Regions from separate parts of the Mesorhizobium sp. M0698 genome, predicted to be linked through region 2. Evidence: riboswitches for the same ligand, from Rfam matches in the RefSeq annotation. Region 2 holds a riboswitch; each other region holds the start of a gene.
What was found. A riboswitch is a leader RNA that binds a small molecule or an ion and turns the genes downstream of it on or off. The one in region 2 is predicted to bind cobalamin.

Region 1 (5,061 bases), on a different contig from region 2:
AACCACTGGCGCGCGCCTCGAAGCGCTTGCGCATCAGGCGCTGCACGTCGTGGATCAAAAAGCCCAATCTGTCGATGCCGTCGGAAACCATGAGCGACATATATAATAAGCGTGCTCATAATTCAAGGAGCCGGATTGTGCCAGAAGCCGGCAAGTGTGCATGGCAGTCACATCATGAGCGATTGCGAATGAGCATCGTGACCACGAAGAAAGCACCGAACGAACTGGTGATGATGCCGATCGGCAGTTCCTGCGGCGGCAGCAGCGTGCGCGCGAGAAGATCGCTTGCCAGCAACAGCACCGCTCCGAAGATAGCGCAGGTTGCGATCAGGCGAAGGTGTAGCGGGCCGGCAAGGGTCCTGGACAAATGCGGGATCATCAGGCCAACGAAACCTATGACGCCTGCTACCGAGACAAGGATTGCTGTCGAGAAAGCGGCGACGAGAAATGTCATCCTGCGCATCCGCGCAACCGGCACACCGAGGCTTTCGGCGGCATTCTCGCCGGCCAGGAAAGCGTCGAGCCGACGATGGTTCCAAAGTCCATAGACAAGGATGGTGCCTGCGCCCAGAGCAGCCAGCCCGACATTGTCCCAACGCGCGAGCCCGAGCCCGCCCATCGTCCAGAACAACACCGAGTGAGCGGCGCGCTGGTCTCCGGCAAAGACGAGATAGTTGGTCAAGGCGGTGAACATGAAGGAGACAGCAAGCCCGGCGAGGATCAGCCGTTCGGGGCCTTGCCCCCTCACCCGCGAAACCAGCAACAGCACGATGCCGGCGGCTAATACGCCGCCCGTGAAGGCCGCGACCGGCAACGTCCAGATGCCGAAATGGTCGCCAAAAATGGTGATGACGGAAACCGCGCCGGCCGCCGCTCCGGACGACAGGCCGAACAGGAACGGATCGGCGAGGTCGTTGCGCGTTACCGTCTGCAGCAGCGCGCCGATGACGCCCAGCCCGGCGCCGACACAGATGGCCATAATCGTGCGCGGCAGCCTGAGATCGACAACGATCTTGGCAATCGGGATCTTGCCGGCCGGACCGGACACGATATCTCCGTCCAGCCCGGCCGCATGTCCGAGCGCAGCAATCACGTCGCTCAGCGCGATGACCGTCGATCCATAGGCAATCGACAACAAAGCAAGAGCGGCAATTGCTGCTGCTCCTGCTGTCATGGCCAATTCGAACGCTCTCTGGCGCAAGCTCAGAAAGCTTCCGGGTGCATCGCCCTGGCGATCTTGCCGATCGCCTCGATGTTGGCAGGCCCAGGTGTCAGTTCGGCATAGCGCAGCGCGACGAAGCGTTCATTTTTGACCGCATCAGTCTCCTTCATCGCCGGATGGGCTTTGAGGAAATCGAGCAGTTTCCTGTAGCCGCCGCCGTCCTGGTAGTCGAGCAGGATAAGGAATTGCGGATTGCGGGCCGCCACCGTCTCCCAATCCGTATTGCCCCAACTCGTCGCCATGTCGGCCATGATGTTGTCGCCGCCGGCAGCAGCGATCATGGCGCTGGGGATCGCGAACTTGCCTGATGTGAAAGGTTTGTCTTCGCCGGAGTCGTAAAGAAACACGCGCGTTCCCTTGCGGTCGCCGATCTTTGCCGTGATATCGGCAAGTTGTGCCTTCCAGTCCGACACAAGCTTTCCCGCCTGGGCCTCCTTGCCAAAAATCTTGCCCAGCTTTTCGACATCACCATAGAGCAGGTCCATCGAGGCCGCGGGGCGGTTCTTGTCGAGATGGACGCAGCTTTCCGTCAGCACAAGCGTCTTGATGCCGTACGGCGCCAGCGTATCGGGCGTCACCTCGCCACCTGGTTTCATGCCGTAATACCAGCCGGCGAAGAAGAAATCGGGCTCGACGGCGACGAGGTTTTCGAGCGTCGGGTATTTCGGCGCGAGTTCCGGGATCGCGCCCTGCTCAGCCTTGAATTCCGGACCGACCTTGTACCATCCGGTGATGCCCGTCAGGCCGACGATCGACGGTTGCAGCCCCAGCGCGAAGGCCATCTCCGCCATGTTCAGATCTTGGATAACGGCGCGCTTCGGCGCGGCTTCGAACGTCAGCGGCGTGCCGCAGCTGTCAACGGTCACGGGAAAAGCGAAGGCGGCCTGGGCAAGCAGTAGGGAGGCAAAAGACAATACGAGGCGTTTCACGAATGTTGCTCCTTGGTCAGATCAGGATGGGAAGAGGCACGGTTAGGAACGTCGAAGATCGTAAGTTCGCGGTCCTCGGTGGGATGGCGCAGCCGAAGCATGTCGACGCCGAAAGTCTCGCGGATCAATTGCTTGGTCAGCGCCTCGTGCGGACCGGCGAGTGCCTGCAGGCGGGCCTCGTTCATCACCGCGACCCTGGTGGCAAATGGCGTGACCAGCGACAGATCATGAAGCACCGCCACCACGGTCATGCCAAACTGCGATACGAGTTCGAGAAGGTCGCTGCGGGCGCGCGGATCGAGATGATTGGTCGGTTCATCGAGGAACAGGATTTTGGGCTCCTGGGCGATGGCGCGCGCCAGCTGGGCGCGTTGCCGCTCGCCACCGGATAGCGAGCCGATTGTGCGGCCGAGCAGCGGCATCAGGCCGGTTCTGCGAAGCGCTTCGATGACGATGTCGCGTTGCTCGCTCCTTCGTCGCAAGCCCGCATGGGGGACGCGCCCAAGCTCGACATAGTCGATCACGGCAAGCCGCGGGTCGGGCTGATCGGTCTGGCCGACGACCGCCATGTGCAGCGCCCGCTCGGCGGCCGAAAATCTCTCCAGCCGGCGTCCGGAGAATCTCACGTCTCCCGCGCTTGGCCGCAGCGTACCGCAGAGCATGCGCAGCAGCGTCGTCTTGCCGGCGCCGTTAGGGCCGATGATGGCGAGGCGGTCGCCCGCCGCTAGCGAAAGGCTCACCGCACTGACCAGGCGCTGGCCATTTGCCGTCGCACTCAGTTCGCGCGCTTTAAGAAGAGGCTGGGAGGCGTCCAACTTACCGTCACTTTCTCAATGGCGACGGAAGGAAGCTGGACGGACCGGCCGACAAGACCGATGTCCACGTCTCCTCCCGGCACACCCCGTCCGGTCAACTCATGCTGATGGCAGGTCTCCTGGCTCGCGGGTCTTTGCGCCATCCTGCCTTCCCAGCCTTGCCGGCCAGTGGCACTTCGGATCTTGCTAACCGCTTACAGTTGCGGGGGCAGCCACGGCCTCGATCCGAAGACCTCACCGTGTTCCCTTTTCACCCCTTGCCTTTCGACTCGGGGACCATCACTCAGCCACCCTAATTTTCCGCCACTCACAGCGCAATAAATTTTCGGAGTTCGGACAGCCGCTGGAGCAAGGGTCTTGTCAGAAGGAGTCATGCATACCTCGTAATGTAATAACATTACGTACCTAGAGGACGTTGTCTGCTTCTGTCAACCCCCAACATGATTTGGGACAAATGGCTGCCGGCATCTGGGCGCGAGGTCGCCGATGCGCCGGAATTCGATCCCTGTAGCGGCAAGGCTGGAAATTTGGATACCGGTCAAAGTGTGAGGCGCGGCAGGCGACCCCGAAGCGCAGGAAGCGCTGCTACCGCTTGTGACGAGCATGCAGAAGATCGGCGTTCAGATGCTCAGACTATCGATCTCATCCAGGCGGAAAACGCTTCGATATGCGCTTGTCGGGGGTGATTGGCTACGCAGGCAAGGTAAAAGCCATAGCCTGGCAGACAGAGATCATGTGCCTTGACTAGCCTGCCAGCCTCGAGTTCGCCACTGACGACCACATCGCTGCAGATAGCGATACCTTGGCCTGCCGCTACCGCGTCAATCGCGTGCAGCTCTTCGCGGAAGCTTAGGTCCCATGCCTGGTTGGCATTGGGGATGCTGGGATCGATCGAGCGTGCGATCGCCAGCCATCGTTGCCAAGTCGGCGCTTCCGGGTCGCGGTTCGTCCAATTGAAATGGATGAGCGGGTATTGCAGCAGATCGGCGGCGCGCTCGATCTGTCGGTCGCCTCCTGCGAACAACTCCGGGCTGCATACCGGAAAGAATGCGTCCCGAAAAATTTCCTGCGCGGGAACATCCCGCGGCATCCTGCGCGCATAGCGGATCGCGACGTCGGCGTCACCGGCTCGCAGGTCCAGAACGGCGTCTGTCCCGATGATCTCCAGTGGAATGTTCGGATGCTGTTCGCGCCACTTCGACAGGCGCGGAACCAGCCATCGGCTGGCAAATGCATTTGGGCTCGTCACGCGCAACGGGCGTTGGCCAACTCCGGCCGAGGCTGATGCTATTGCCGCAGCGAAAGCGTCGAAGCCGCTGCAAATTACCGGGAATAGCCGTTCGCCCACGCCTGTGAGCACGAGCGGTCGTGGGCGCCGCCGGAACAGCAGTTGCCCACAGACCTCCTCCAGCAATCGAATCTGGTGGCTGATGGCCGTTGGCGTCACTCCGAGTTCCGTCGCGGCCTTCCTGAAGCTCATCAGCCTGGCAGCGGCTTCGAAGGCGCGAAGCGACCCGAGCGGCGGAAGTTTTCTCATCCAGGCAGTTTAGATGAATTTAGCTCATCCAGCGACTGAGATATTCGATTTTGCAGCGAATGGCGCCGCATGAGATCATTGTGATCCGGTGAACGACAGCGGCCTGTCCAACCGTGCTGGATCACGAAGGGTATCCCTCGATGAGCACGTTCAAGCTTATAGACGGTTCCGAGCCGACGTTGCAGGCGCCAGATATCGCCCGGCTCAGGCAGGCGATTAGCGGCGATCTGATCCTTCCGGACGACCCTGGCTATGACCAGGCGCGCAGAGTTTGGAATGGCATGGTCGATAAGAGGCCGGCGGCTGTCTTCTATTGCGCCGAATCCAGCGATGTCGTTACGGCCGTCAACTTCGCCCGATCGCAAGGCTTCCTCGTCGCCGTCCGCGGCGGTGGTCATAACGTCGCCGGCAGTTCGGTATGCGACGGCGGCTTGGTGATCGATGTGTCACGCATGAAGCGGATCGAAGTCGACCCGATCCGCCGTGTTGCGCGCGCAGAAGCCGGCCTGAACCTGGGCGAGTTCGACGCAGCCACACAGGTCCATGGTCTTGCGACGA
Region 2 (5,061 bases):
GGATGATCGAAAAGCTCAGATCGCAGGTAGAAAGGCGCGGCAATAGCGAGGGCCGCCACGGCAAGCGTCAGCAGCGCCGGGAGGCGCAGGAACGCCAGGCCGAGCAGGCTGGCGAGCGCGATCTCGTGCAATATGCCGAAGAAGATGAAGCCATCGGGCGTGGCGATGCGGGTGACCAGCGATATTGCGAGCGCTGCCCCGGCAACCATGGCGAAGCGCTTCCAGAAGCCGGTCCAGCGGATTTTCTTGCCATGGGCGAGATAGAGGCTGATGCCGACCAGGAACAGGAAGCTCGAGGCGATGCAGCGCGCGTAGATTTTCCACCAGCCGAAGGCGGTGAGGCCGGGATCGGTGTAGCCGAAGAATTCGAGGTCCCAGGTGAAATGATAGCTCGCCATGGCAAGCAAAGCGATGCCGCGTGCAATGTCGATAGCGGCGATGCGCTTCGACTTCGGTTGATCCTGAACGGCTGCGCTCGGCGTGTCGATGCTCATGGTCTCGCTGTCTTGGTTCAGCCCCGGCAAGACGACTATCACGGTTGCCACCGTCAAAAGAAGCAGGGCCTTGCGTCGCGTTGGTACCGGTCGGCATCAGAGCTGCTTTAGGCCAGAGCCGGAAAGCCTTTGGCCGGCGTGCAGGCGTTCTTCGGCCTGGGCGCGGTTTTCGCAACGCTCGGGCTGCTGGCGGCGGCCTGCGGCTTCGTCACCTGGCGCTATCTGCCCAAATCGCTTTGATGTTCGAGCGCCGCATGGCGCTCGCGCACCCAGTTGTGGAAGCGGTGCAAGTCGTATTCCTCGGGCATCAGTACGCCGGCCTTGTGGCGCATCGAGCGCAGGCCCATCTGGTTGACCTCGCAGATATCAGCATCCTCCTCCAGCACCTGGGTACCGAAGGCGACGATGTTGTCGATATCCGCGGCCGGTTCGGCGAGCGCTTCGGGCGAAAAAAGCCATTCGGCGGTAAGTTCGGTCTGCTCCGGGCCAAGCGGCACCAGCCGCACGGTCCTGACATAGTCGACATGGCCGACGACGAACATCGACGGCATGCTGGTGGCATAGGTCTGCCCGGCGGCACGCTCGCCCGGCGTCAGGCCGGAAAAGACCGAGCCGTGGACGCGCCCGTCGCGCGACCAAGTTTCGGCCCCGGCCCGCAAGCCGCCGGCAAATTCCGGCGCGTCATTGTCGGCGTGGCGCGCCCATTCGGGGTCGTCGTGCCGGCCCATCAGGCCGCGGCCATAGATCGGCACCAGCCGCGACAGGTCCTTGTGGACGCCGGGGCAGTGCAGGCACTCGTTGAAATTTTCCCAAAATACCTTCCAGTTGCAGTTTATCACCTTGCGCAGCACATGGCCGCTCAGCAGCGTTTCCAACGGCCAGTTGGCGAGGTTGCCGGATGCCGGATCGAAGGATGTTTCAGCCGAGCCGGCAGCGTCTTCCGCCAGATTGACGAAGACGAAACCGCGCCACACCGAAAGCGCGACCCGGTAGAGCGGATGATCGGCCTTGTCGAAGCCGTCCGGCAGCGATTTCGACGGCACGCGCACCAGATCGCCGTGCAGCGAATAGGACCAGGCATGGTATGGGCAGGTGATGAGCCGCGCCTTCAGCCGTCCTTCGCTCTGCTGGCAAAGCTGCGAGCCGCGATGCCGGCAGGTGTTGTGGAAGGCGCGCAACTCGCCGGTCTCGTCGCGCAGCACGACGACCTCCTGCGTGCCTATGCGGAACGTCCTGAAAGCCAGCGGCTGGGCAAGGTCGGCCTCGCGGCAGACGAGCAGCCAGTTGCGATACCAGATGGCCTCGAGATCGCGCTGATAGGCCGCGATGTCCCAATAGGCTGATGACGGCAGCGTCGGCTCGGCCCGCGTCAGGCCGTTGTAGGGACCGCGCTCATTCGGGCTGGGTTGCATGCCGGCTTCCTCCCCATCCGCCAGCCGACACCCGGCTGCGAAAATTGTCAATCGCGGCGCCGGCCGACCGGGCTTGGCGAGGCGGCGCATTCGCCACACGATCCGGCGGAATTTGGTTTGCCGGGCGCGGCGATTCTGCCTATAGTCACTGATGTCGTCGGTTCCGTTTGGAACCAAGAGGGAATGCGGTGAGGGCAAGTTGTTTGCCCAATGCCGTGGCTGCCCCCGCAACTGTGTGCGGTAGTCCTCTCCATATGCCACTGAAGGTTCGCCTTCGGGAAGGTGGGGAAGGGCGCTGATCCGCGAGCCAGGAGACCTGCCGGCGACAGGAAACTGACTTCTATGCCCTCGGGTGGAGGGCGAAAGGAAAGACATGAATACCGCTTCCGTTTCGCTCGGCGCTTCCGCCTCCTCGCAGTCGCGTCTCATGCAGCTGGCGCTTGCTGCATTCCTCGGCATTTTCGTCATGGGCTTTGTCGGCTTCTCGCATATCGATGCGGTCCACAATGCCGCGCACGACTATCGCCATTCGATGGGCTTTCCCTGCCACTAACAAGGGGCTGACATCATGACACTGTTTCGCAACGTCGTGTTCATCGCGGCGATCGCAGGGCTTGTGGCCGGCGTGGCTCTCGCCTGCATGCAAGCCTATGCCACGGTGCCGCTCATCCTGAAGGCGGAAGTCTATGAACAGGCCGGCGGCGGCCATGACCATGCCGCGGCACCTGCGACACCGGCCGAAAACGCCGCGGGCACGACGGCTATGAGCAGCGCCGCGCCGGCAGCGGCTGAAGCGATGGCTCCGGCGGAAGACGAAGGCTGGGCGCCGGCCGACGGTTTCGAACGCTTCGGCTTCAGCGTCGTTGCCAATATCGTCACCGGCATCGGCTTTGCGCTGGTCCTGGTTGCGGTTTCGGAATTCGCCGGCGGCATCGGCAATTGGCGCCAGGGCCTGTTCTGGGGGCTTGCCGGCTTTGCCGTGTTCACGCTGGCGCCGGGCCTCGGCCTGCCGCCGGAACTGCCGGCGATGCCGGCGGCCGACCTTGTCCAACGCCAGATATGGTGGTGGGCAACAGTGGTGGCGACAGCGGCCGGTCTCGGCCTTATCGTCTTCCGCAGATCGCTGCCGCTGGTGGCTCTTGCCGTGGCGTTGATCGTTGCGCCGCATATCGTCGGCGCGCCGCAGCCCGATAGCTTCGAGACGGCGATCCCGGAAGGCCTGCACCACCAGTTCGTGGTGGCGGTGACGCTGACCAATCTGGTGTTCTGGCTGGTGCTCGGCGCGGTCGTCGGCGTGGTGCGCGGACGCTTCACGGGCACGGCGACCAGCCTGCGCGACAGCTTTGCCTGACCGCGCTGCCGGGGCACTGACCCTGGTCATCGGCGGTGCGCGCTCCGGCAAGAGCGCGCATGCCGAGAGCCTGGTGACGGTCGGCCCGCCGCCTTGGAGCTATATCGCCACGGCGCAAGCCTATGACGACGAGATGCGCCAGCGCATCGCGCTGCACCGCTCGCGCCGCGGCGCCGGCTGGACGACCATCGATGCGCCGCTCGACCTTGCCGGCGCGATCGGAGCGCTGCCTGACGGCCAGCCGGTGCTGATCGACTGCCTGACGCTGTGGCTGACCAACCATATGCTGGCCGACCATGATGTCGAGGCCGAATGCCGGAGGCTGGCCGATGTGCTGTCGCGGCCGCGTGGGCCGTGGTTCGTGGTGTCCAACGAGGTCGGCCAGGGCATCGTGCCGGACAATGCGCTGGCAAGACGGTTTCGCGACGCCGCCGGCCGGCTGAACCAGGACGTCGCGGCTGTTGCCGGCACCGTGCTTTTGATGGTGGCGGGGCTGCCGCTCAAGGTGAAATGACATGGCTGATACTATCGATCCCAAGGACGAGGAACGCCACCGCGCCAAGATGGCCAAGCGCAAGGCGGTGCAGGACGCCGAGGTCGCGGCCAAGACGGTCGAGAAGGGGCTGCTGATCGTCAACACCGGACCGGGCAAGGGCAAGACCACGGCCGCCTTTGGGCTGGCGCTCAGGATGCTCGGCTATGGCAAGCGCGTCGGCGTCGTTCAGTTCATCAAGGGCAAATGGCACACCGGCGAGAAAGACGCCTTTGCCGCCTTCGGCGACCGTGTCGTCTGGCACGCCATGGGCGAGGGCTTTACCTGGGAGACACAGGATCTGAAGCGCGACATCGCGGCGGCCGAGGCTGCCTGGGCGAAAGCGCTGGAGCTGATGGCCGAGCCGTCGATCAGCCTCGTGGTGCTCGACGAGCTGAACATCGCGCTGCGCTACGACTACCTCGATCTCGAAAAGGTGGTCGCGGCGCTGAAGGCGCGTCGCGAAGGCCTGCATGTCGTCGTCACCGGCCGCAACGCCAAACCGGCACTGGTCGAGGCGGCCGATCTGGTCACCGAGATGGGCGTGACCAAGCACCACTTCTCCGCCGGCGTGAAGGCGCAGCAGGGGATCGAGTTCTGAGGGGGTTGCTGGGGAGGCAGAGGCGCGGTGTCTCGACCTCTCAAGATTTGGGTTCCTCGCCCGCCGCGAAGCGGGGGAGAGGTGGTCGCGAAGCGGCCGGAGAGGGGCTTTCGTAGAGCGCGGTTCCCCTCTCCGTCTCGGCTTCGCCGAGCCACCTCTCCCCACTTTCGTGGGGCGAGGAACCCAAGCTGGAACTAAGCTGCGAACCTTCAAGGCTGAAGGCGCCCTATTTTGTTCTTGCTTTGTGCCGGCAGCTATGCTACTAATTTCGGTATGGTGCTAATTGGCTCCAACGACCCGCCGCATGGTGGGTTTTTGTTTCGCCTGGGATCGGGCGAAGATCACAACAGAATTACGACCGTCGAGATTACCCCAAACAGTGCGATCAGCAGAAAGTCGGCGATCCGGTAGAGTTTCAGTGCCGCCGGATGTCAGGGATAGAGTTCTGGTCGCTTGCGAAGCTGGAGATTGTTCGTGGACCAGGCGGTAATCGTCTATCTTATTCTCAATGATGGTCAGTTTGGTGCCGCTGACGAACGCGAATCCATTTATGCGCTCGAGAATCGGCTAGAGAAAGCTATCGAGGATGCATCGGTCGGCGAGTTTGACGGTGACTTGTTTGGTGAAGGCGAATGCATCCTCTACATGTATGGGCCAAACGCTGAACGACT
Region 3 (5,061 bases), on a different contig from region 2:
TGTAGGTGGCGAGCCAAGAACCAGCTGCCCACCCTCCTTAATCCAGCCCGAGCCTTTTCTTCAGTTCCGCATTCTCCTTGCGGAGACGATCGGCAAGCAGGCTCTTTAGCCGCTTGTTTTCTTCCTCGAGCGCGACGAGATCCTTCAGCCCGTCACTGTCCGCCGCAGGCGCCGCCGCCTTCTTCCAAAGATAGTATGTCTGTTCCGAGATGCCGGCTTGCTTCACCGCGCTCTTGAGAGTAGCGCCGCCGCCGATCGAGGTCTCGATCTGCGCCAGCTTCTGGGCACGATCCTTCGCGGAGTAGCTCTTTCGGCCCGTTCGCGCTGACGGCGGTGCTTCAGTGGTCGCGGATATCGGCTTGGCAGGCGCGCTCGCCTCAGCTTCTGGCTTCCTCGACCGCCGCGCTCTCGTCTTCGGTTTTGGCGTTTCCGTTTTGTCTGCCGGTTCGCTATGAACTACTGCTGACTCGGTCTCCAGGGGATTGGCCATGAAATGCTCCACTCGCGGTTTGTGCAAAGGTTCAGCATCAAGGGCCACTACAGTAGAGTCAACAAGCTGACGATTTAACGGCTCGACTTCCTTTGTTGTCTCGGCCATCGCCGCGGCGATGTCGAAATTGCCCCAGATGGAACGTGCGGATTTTTGATAATTGCGCTTTTGTTTGATTTCCACGGTGAATGGTCGCGTCTGCCGCCTCATAGTTCCTTCCTGAATAGGAGAATGAAGTCGCCGCTCGAATTTTTTGGCGCTTCCTGCTTAGCGCGGAGCATTATCGTATAGCCGCTCAACGGGCAAGTGATGCCGGTCTTCGATGGCTGACCATCTGGGGAGATTTGAGCGGCTTCGCACGTCCTGCGCATGCCTGTAAGGCCGCCAAGTTTTCTGGGTTAGCAGGCGCGCACTGTGGCAGCTTGGCTTGTACGGCGAGGCCATGGTTGAGTGAGGCGAAACAAATCCAGCCCCGCGGTCAATCCCGAGGCTTCCCACAATGGCGAAGAGAACATCTTCACTCGTTCCTTTTGAGCACAAGACCTTCCGTTCGCTATGGTCGGCTGCACTCATTTCGAACCTTGGCACCCTAGTGGAAGGTGCGGCGGCAGCTTGGCTGATGACGAGCATCGCAGCAGTAATTTTTGATCGCCCATTCGTGCTGTGTACCAGCCCTGTGTCTTGCGCAAGTGGTCACGAACGGCTGCCGGAGCCTCGAAGACGCCCTAAAAACACATGCTGCGATTTTTGAACACGCTTGACGTGTTAGATTAATTCATCCACGATGCGTGTGTTGAACACGCGAGGTGAGTTATGAACATGAAAGAGCTTAGGGTTCGACTGGGCATGACTCAAAAAGATTTGGCAGAGCAGATGGCAACAACGCAACAGACTGTGGCCCGTTGGGAAACAGGCAAAACGCAGTTGAACGTCGAGCAGATCAAGGACCTTTGTCTCACGTTGAAATGCACGGTCGAGGAGCTGCTGGGCTGGAAGATTGATGTCGAGGAGTGGCGCACGAGCCCGTTTGCAATTGCCGATGCCGAAACGCGATACGGCACGCTCAGAATCAAGACGACTGTTGGCAGCCGCCAATATCCTATCGATGAAAAGGCGCGTGAATCGATTTTACGTCAGTTGAAGGAACTTCATAATCTGCGCAGAAATAACACAAGCAGGCCATGGCTGTATTGTTGGAGCCTTGACAACAAAATACTCTTGATAAATCCGCAATATGTCCGCACCATTGAGCTTATCGGTGACGATGTAGAGGAGATGCCAGAGTATTATCATCCAGAAATCTATCGGGCTTTGGATGACTGGGATAAGGGTGAGGTTTCAGGAAAGCTGAAGAAAGAATGCGATGCCATCATCGCAGAGATGGGTGATCAGGAAGCCGTGCGCATGGCCTCCTATGTTCGCGTCACATATGACGACGGAGAAGATGAGTGGAACTTCTTGGATGAAGAAACCGCTACGACTTTCTTCGGATTGGAAGCTGCGACCTTTGACGTTCCCCAGTGTAGTTTCGCCGAAGTGGAGGAGGAAGGTTACTACCGAGCGCGATACGCCAACCTTGATCGCGTCGCGGTGATGGAGGTTCCAAGCGACCGTTATCACAGATTGACCGCGCCCGAGGAAGCTTAGAACCATCCACGAAGGGCGCATGTTACATCTCGACCTTGCGTGGTGCGTTTTCAGTACGAGATGACGTTAAGCGTAGGTAGTGGCAGGTAAGAGTGCTCGACCAGAAGCTCAACTGCCTCCTCAATATCGCTGCCGATGTGCCGCAGGACACGTCCACGGGAGCGTGGATAGGCGTGAAGTTCCTGCACTCCACGGTCCGCTCTCCCATCGCCGGTGTGTGCCCGACGCCATCTTGTGGACGAGCTTGGCCGCCTGCACCCGGTTGTATTCCGGCTTGCGGTCCGCCTGGGCGGTCCGCCGCGATGGCTATCTCCATGTCAATCGGCGCCGAACTTTGACTGCCCGCTGCTTTTGATGAATTTGGCGAGGTCCCGCGCATAATCACTCTTGGTCTTCTCCTTGAGGCCCTGTGTCGCGAACTTGTGGTCCAGCAGGGCAAACAGGTCCAAGTCCCCTTCCGCCTGTGGCGCTGGCTTGCCCTCACCGCCCTCGGCTTCCCAATTGGGGACCGCTTCTGCGCGCTGCACCGTGGCGATTGTCCGCCCAAGACGCATCACAAGATCGAACGCCAAACCGTGCGCGTGCACGACGATTTGCCGCTCAGGCCTCATTTGGACAGGACTTGAGCTAGCCCGGTGGTTTGAGCCGGGTTACCTTGAGCCGGTGGGCTGCGAACAAGCAGTTCGAGACATTGGCCTCGATCACTTCGCAACACGCCGCTGCGCCTGGCCTCGGTGTGCTCCCCCCGAAATCGTTGTGTCATATCACCGAGGGCATCACGGCCAACAGCTTCCACATGGGCAACAGCCTCGCCATTGAGCCGAATATGGTCGCGAGCAGATCACCAACGAAGCGGTCGGAACCTCGGAGCCGAAGTTCGACGCCGAGGTGGTTCGCGTGATGCGCTAAGCAGCACCACGGCGCTTGCCGGTATGTTTGCTGCCGGCAGCCGACGAACTCCTATCCTCCTGGACAAGGGCGCCGTGCGTCATTGCTTTGATTTACCGGCCGCTCAAGGCTTCCACAGTTTTCGCTTTCGAGGCGACCTTTGGAACATGCCAACGGAAATTTAACATAACGACATAAACATTTCTTTATGCGGCGTTGACAATGAAGCGAACTGCTGTAATTGTCTCCCGCGTCGTGGTTCTCCGTACGGCGCTGCCGCAGCGGAGCTAAGAGGGAAGCCGGTGCGATGCCGGCGCTGCCCCCGCAACTGTTAGCGGCGAGCCAACCCCACTCATGTCACTGAGGCGAATAGCCTTGGGAAGACGGGTAGAGGCTATGACCCCGCGAGCCAGGAGACCTGCCACGGCGAATTACGTCCACGGGCGGGGTGTCTCGGTGGCCGCTGCAGCCTGGCGTTCGTGCCGGCCTGCTAGCGCCTTCCTTGTCACCGACGCCCCAACCATCGGGGTCTGGCATGACTATCTCTCAGCAAATTCCTGTAGCAACGCTCGGCGTGCCCCGCTTCGGTCGTCGGCGAGAACTGAAATTCGCGCTTGAAAGCTACTGGTCCGGAAAATCGTCCGCTGCCGACCTTCTCACGACGGCGAAGGCGCTCCGTGCCGCTAGCTGGGAGGAGCAACGCGATCGCGGCGTGTCGAAAATCCCGTCGAACGACTTCTCGCTTTACGACCATGTGCTCGACACCGCAGCCATGGTCGGCGCCCTTCCGTCCCGTTACGGCTGGAATGGCGGCGAGGTCCCACTCGACATCTACTTCGCTATGGCGCGCGGCAACCAAGGTCAGACGGAGGATTGTGGGCACGGTGGTCACCAGCATGCGGCTCATCGGACTGGCGTAACCGCGATGGAAATGACCAAGTGGTTTGACACCAACTATCACTACATTGTGCCGGAACTCAACGATGATCAGACGTTCGCCCTCTCGTCGACGAAACCGGTCGATTACTTCATCGAGGCTAAAGCTCTCGGCGTTCACACACGCCCAGTCATCCTTGGACCGATCACCTTCCTCAAGCTGGCGAAATCGCCTGCCGAAGGATTCGATCCCATCGCGCTCCTACCACGGCTTCTGCCCGTCTACGAGCAACTCCTGCGGAGCTTGAAGCTGTCGGGTGCCGATTGGGTGCAGATCGATGAGCCAGCGCTTGTCCTCGATCTGAACCCGAACGAACGAGCTGCGTTCGAATTCGCCTATGGCCAGCTGTCAAAAGCCGCGCCCGAGTTGAAGATCATGCTGGCTGCCTATTTCGGGCCGCTGGGAGACAATCTCGAAACCGCGGTTTCTCTGCCCCTGGCCGGGCTGCATATTGATCTCGTGCGCGCTCCCGAGCAGCTGGAAACGGTGGGTCGGCTCGCACCGAAGGATCTGGTGCTCTCGCTTGGCTTGATCGATGGCCGCAACGTCTGGCGTGCGAACCTGCCCGCCATTCTCGACCGCATCAAACCGATCGTCGCCGGCTGGCCCTTGGACCGCGTCGAGATCGCGCCTTCTTGCTCGATGCTGCATGTGCCGATCGACCTCCGCATGGAGACGGAACTCGACGCGGACATCAGGTCGTGGCTCGCCTTCGCGGCCCAGAAGACCGACGAGTTGGTGTTGCTTGCCCGGGCCCTGTCCCAAGGCAGGGATGCGGTGGCAGGCGCGTTGAAAGCGTCTGCCGAGGCTGCCGCCACTCGCGTGACATCCACGAAGATCCATGACCCGCTGGTTGAGGGGCGGATCGCCAGCATTGACGACAGCATGAAGCGACGAGAGAGCGCTTTTGCCGAGCGCTCCAGAGTCCAGGCCGGCACGCTCGGGCTGCCGCCGTTCCCGACGACGACCATCGGGTCCTTCCCGCAGACGCCGCAGGTACGCAGGGCGCGGGCCGCTCATGCGAAGGGCCAGCTGAGCTATGTCGACTACGAGACCTTCCTGAAGAAGGAGATCGAGGCTGCAATTCGCTGGCAGGAAG

Region 1: linked by a shared signal. The riboswitch ahead of NKI16_RS27355 (ABC transporter ATP-binding protein) and the one ahead of NKI16_RS02460 (CbtB domain-containing protein) in region 2 are both predicted to bind cobalamin.
Region 3: linked by a shared signal. The riboswitch ahead of metE (5-methyltetrahydropteroyltriglutamate--homocysteine S-methyltransferase) and the one ahead of NKI16_RS02460 (CbtB domain-containing protein) in region 2 are both predicted to bind cobalamin.

The regions. Positions count from the first base shown of each region.
Region 1 is NZ_JAMYPQ010000019.1:3,416-8,476, reverse strand. It holds partial or broken gene NKI16_RS27370 (MarR family winged helix-turn-helix transcriptional regulator) at 1-91, opposite strand, end outside; gene NKI16_RS27365 (FecCD family ABC transporter permease) at 173-1,174, opposite strand; gene NKI16_RS27360 (ABC transporter substrate-binding protein) at 1,204-2,151, opposite strand; gene NKI16_RS27355 (ABC transporter ATP-binding protein) at 2,148-2,891, opposite strand; cobalamin riboswitch at 3,059-3,262, opposite strand; gene NKI16_RS27345 (LysR substrate-binding domain-containing protein) at 3,595-4,503, opposite strand; gene NKI16_RS27340 (FAD-binding oxidoreductase) at 4,644-5,061, shown strand, end outside.
Region 2 is NZ_JAMYPQ010000001.1:481,836-486,896, forward strand. It holds gene NKI16_RS02450 (heparan-alpha-glucosaminide N-acetyltransferase) at 1-494, opposite strand, end outside; gene NKI16_RS02455 (aromatic ring-hydroxylating oxygenase subunit alpha) at 713-1,906, opposite strand; cobalamin riboswitch at 2,048-2,244, shown strand; gene NKI16_RS02460 (CbtB domain-containing protein) at 2,280-2,459, shown strand; gene NKI16_RS02465 (CbtA family protein) at 2,475-3,257, shown strand; gene cobU (bifunctional adenosylcobinamide kinase/adenosylcobinamide-phosphate guanylyltransferase) at 3,250-3,771, shown strand; gene cobO (cob(I)yrinic acid a,c-diamide adenosyltransferase) at 3,773-4,390, shown strand; gene NKI16_RS02480 (hypothetical protein) at 4,865-5,061, shown strand, end outside.
Region 3 is NZ_JAMYPQ010000031.1:12,946-18,006, reverse strand. It holds gene NKI16_RS31210 (adenosine kinase) at 1-5, shown strand, start outside; gene NKI16_RS31205 (transposase) at 38-700, opposite strand; gene NKI16_RS31200 (MFS transporter) at 990-1,241, shown strand; gene NKI16_RS31195 (helix-turn-helix transcriptional regulator) at 1,304-2,137, shown strand; gene NKI16_RS31190 (hypothetical protein) at 2,455-2,709, opposite strand; cobalamin riboswitch at 3,265-3,465, shown strand; gene metE (5-methyltetrahydropteroyltriglutamate--homocysteine S-methyltransferase) at 3,561-5,061, shown strand, end outside.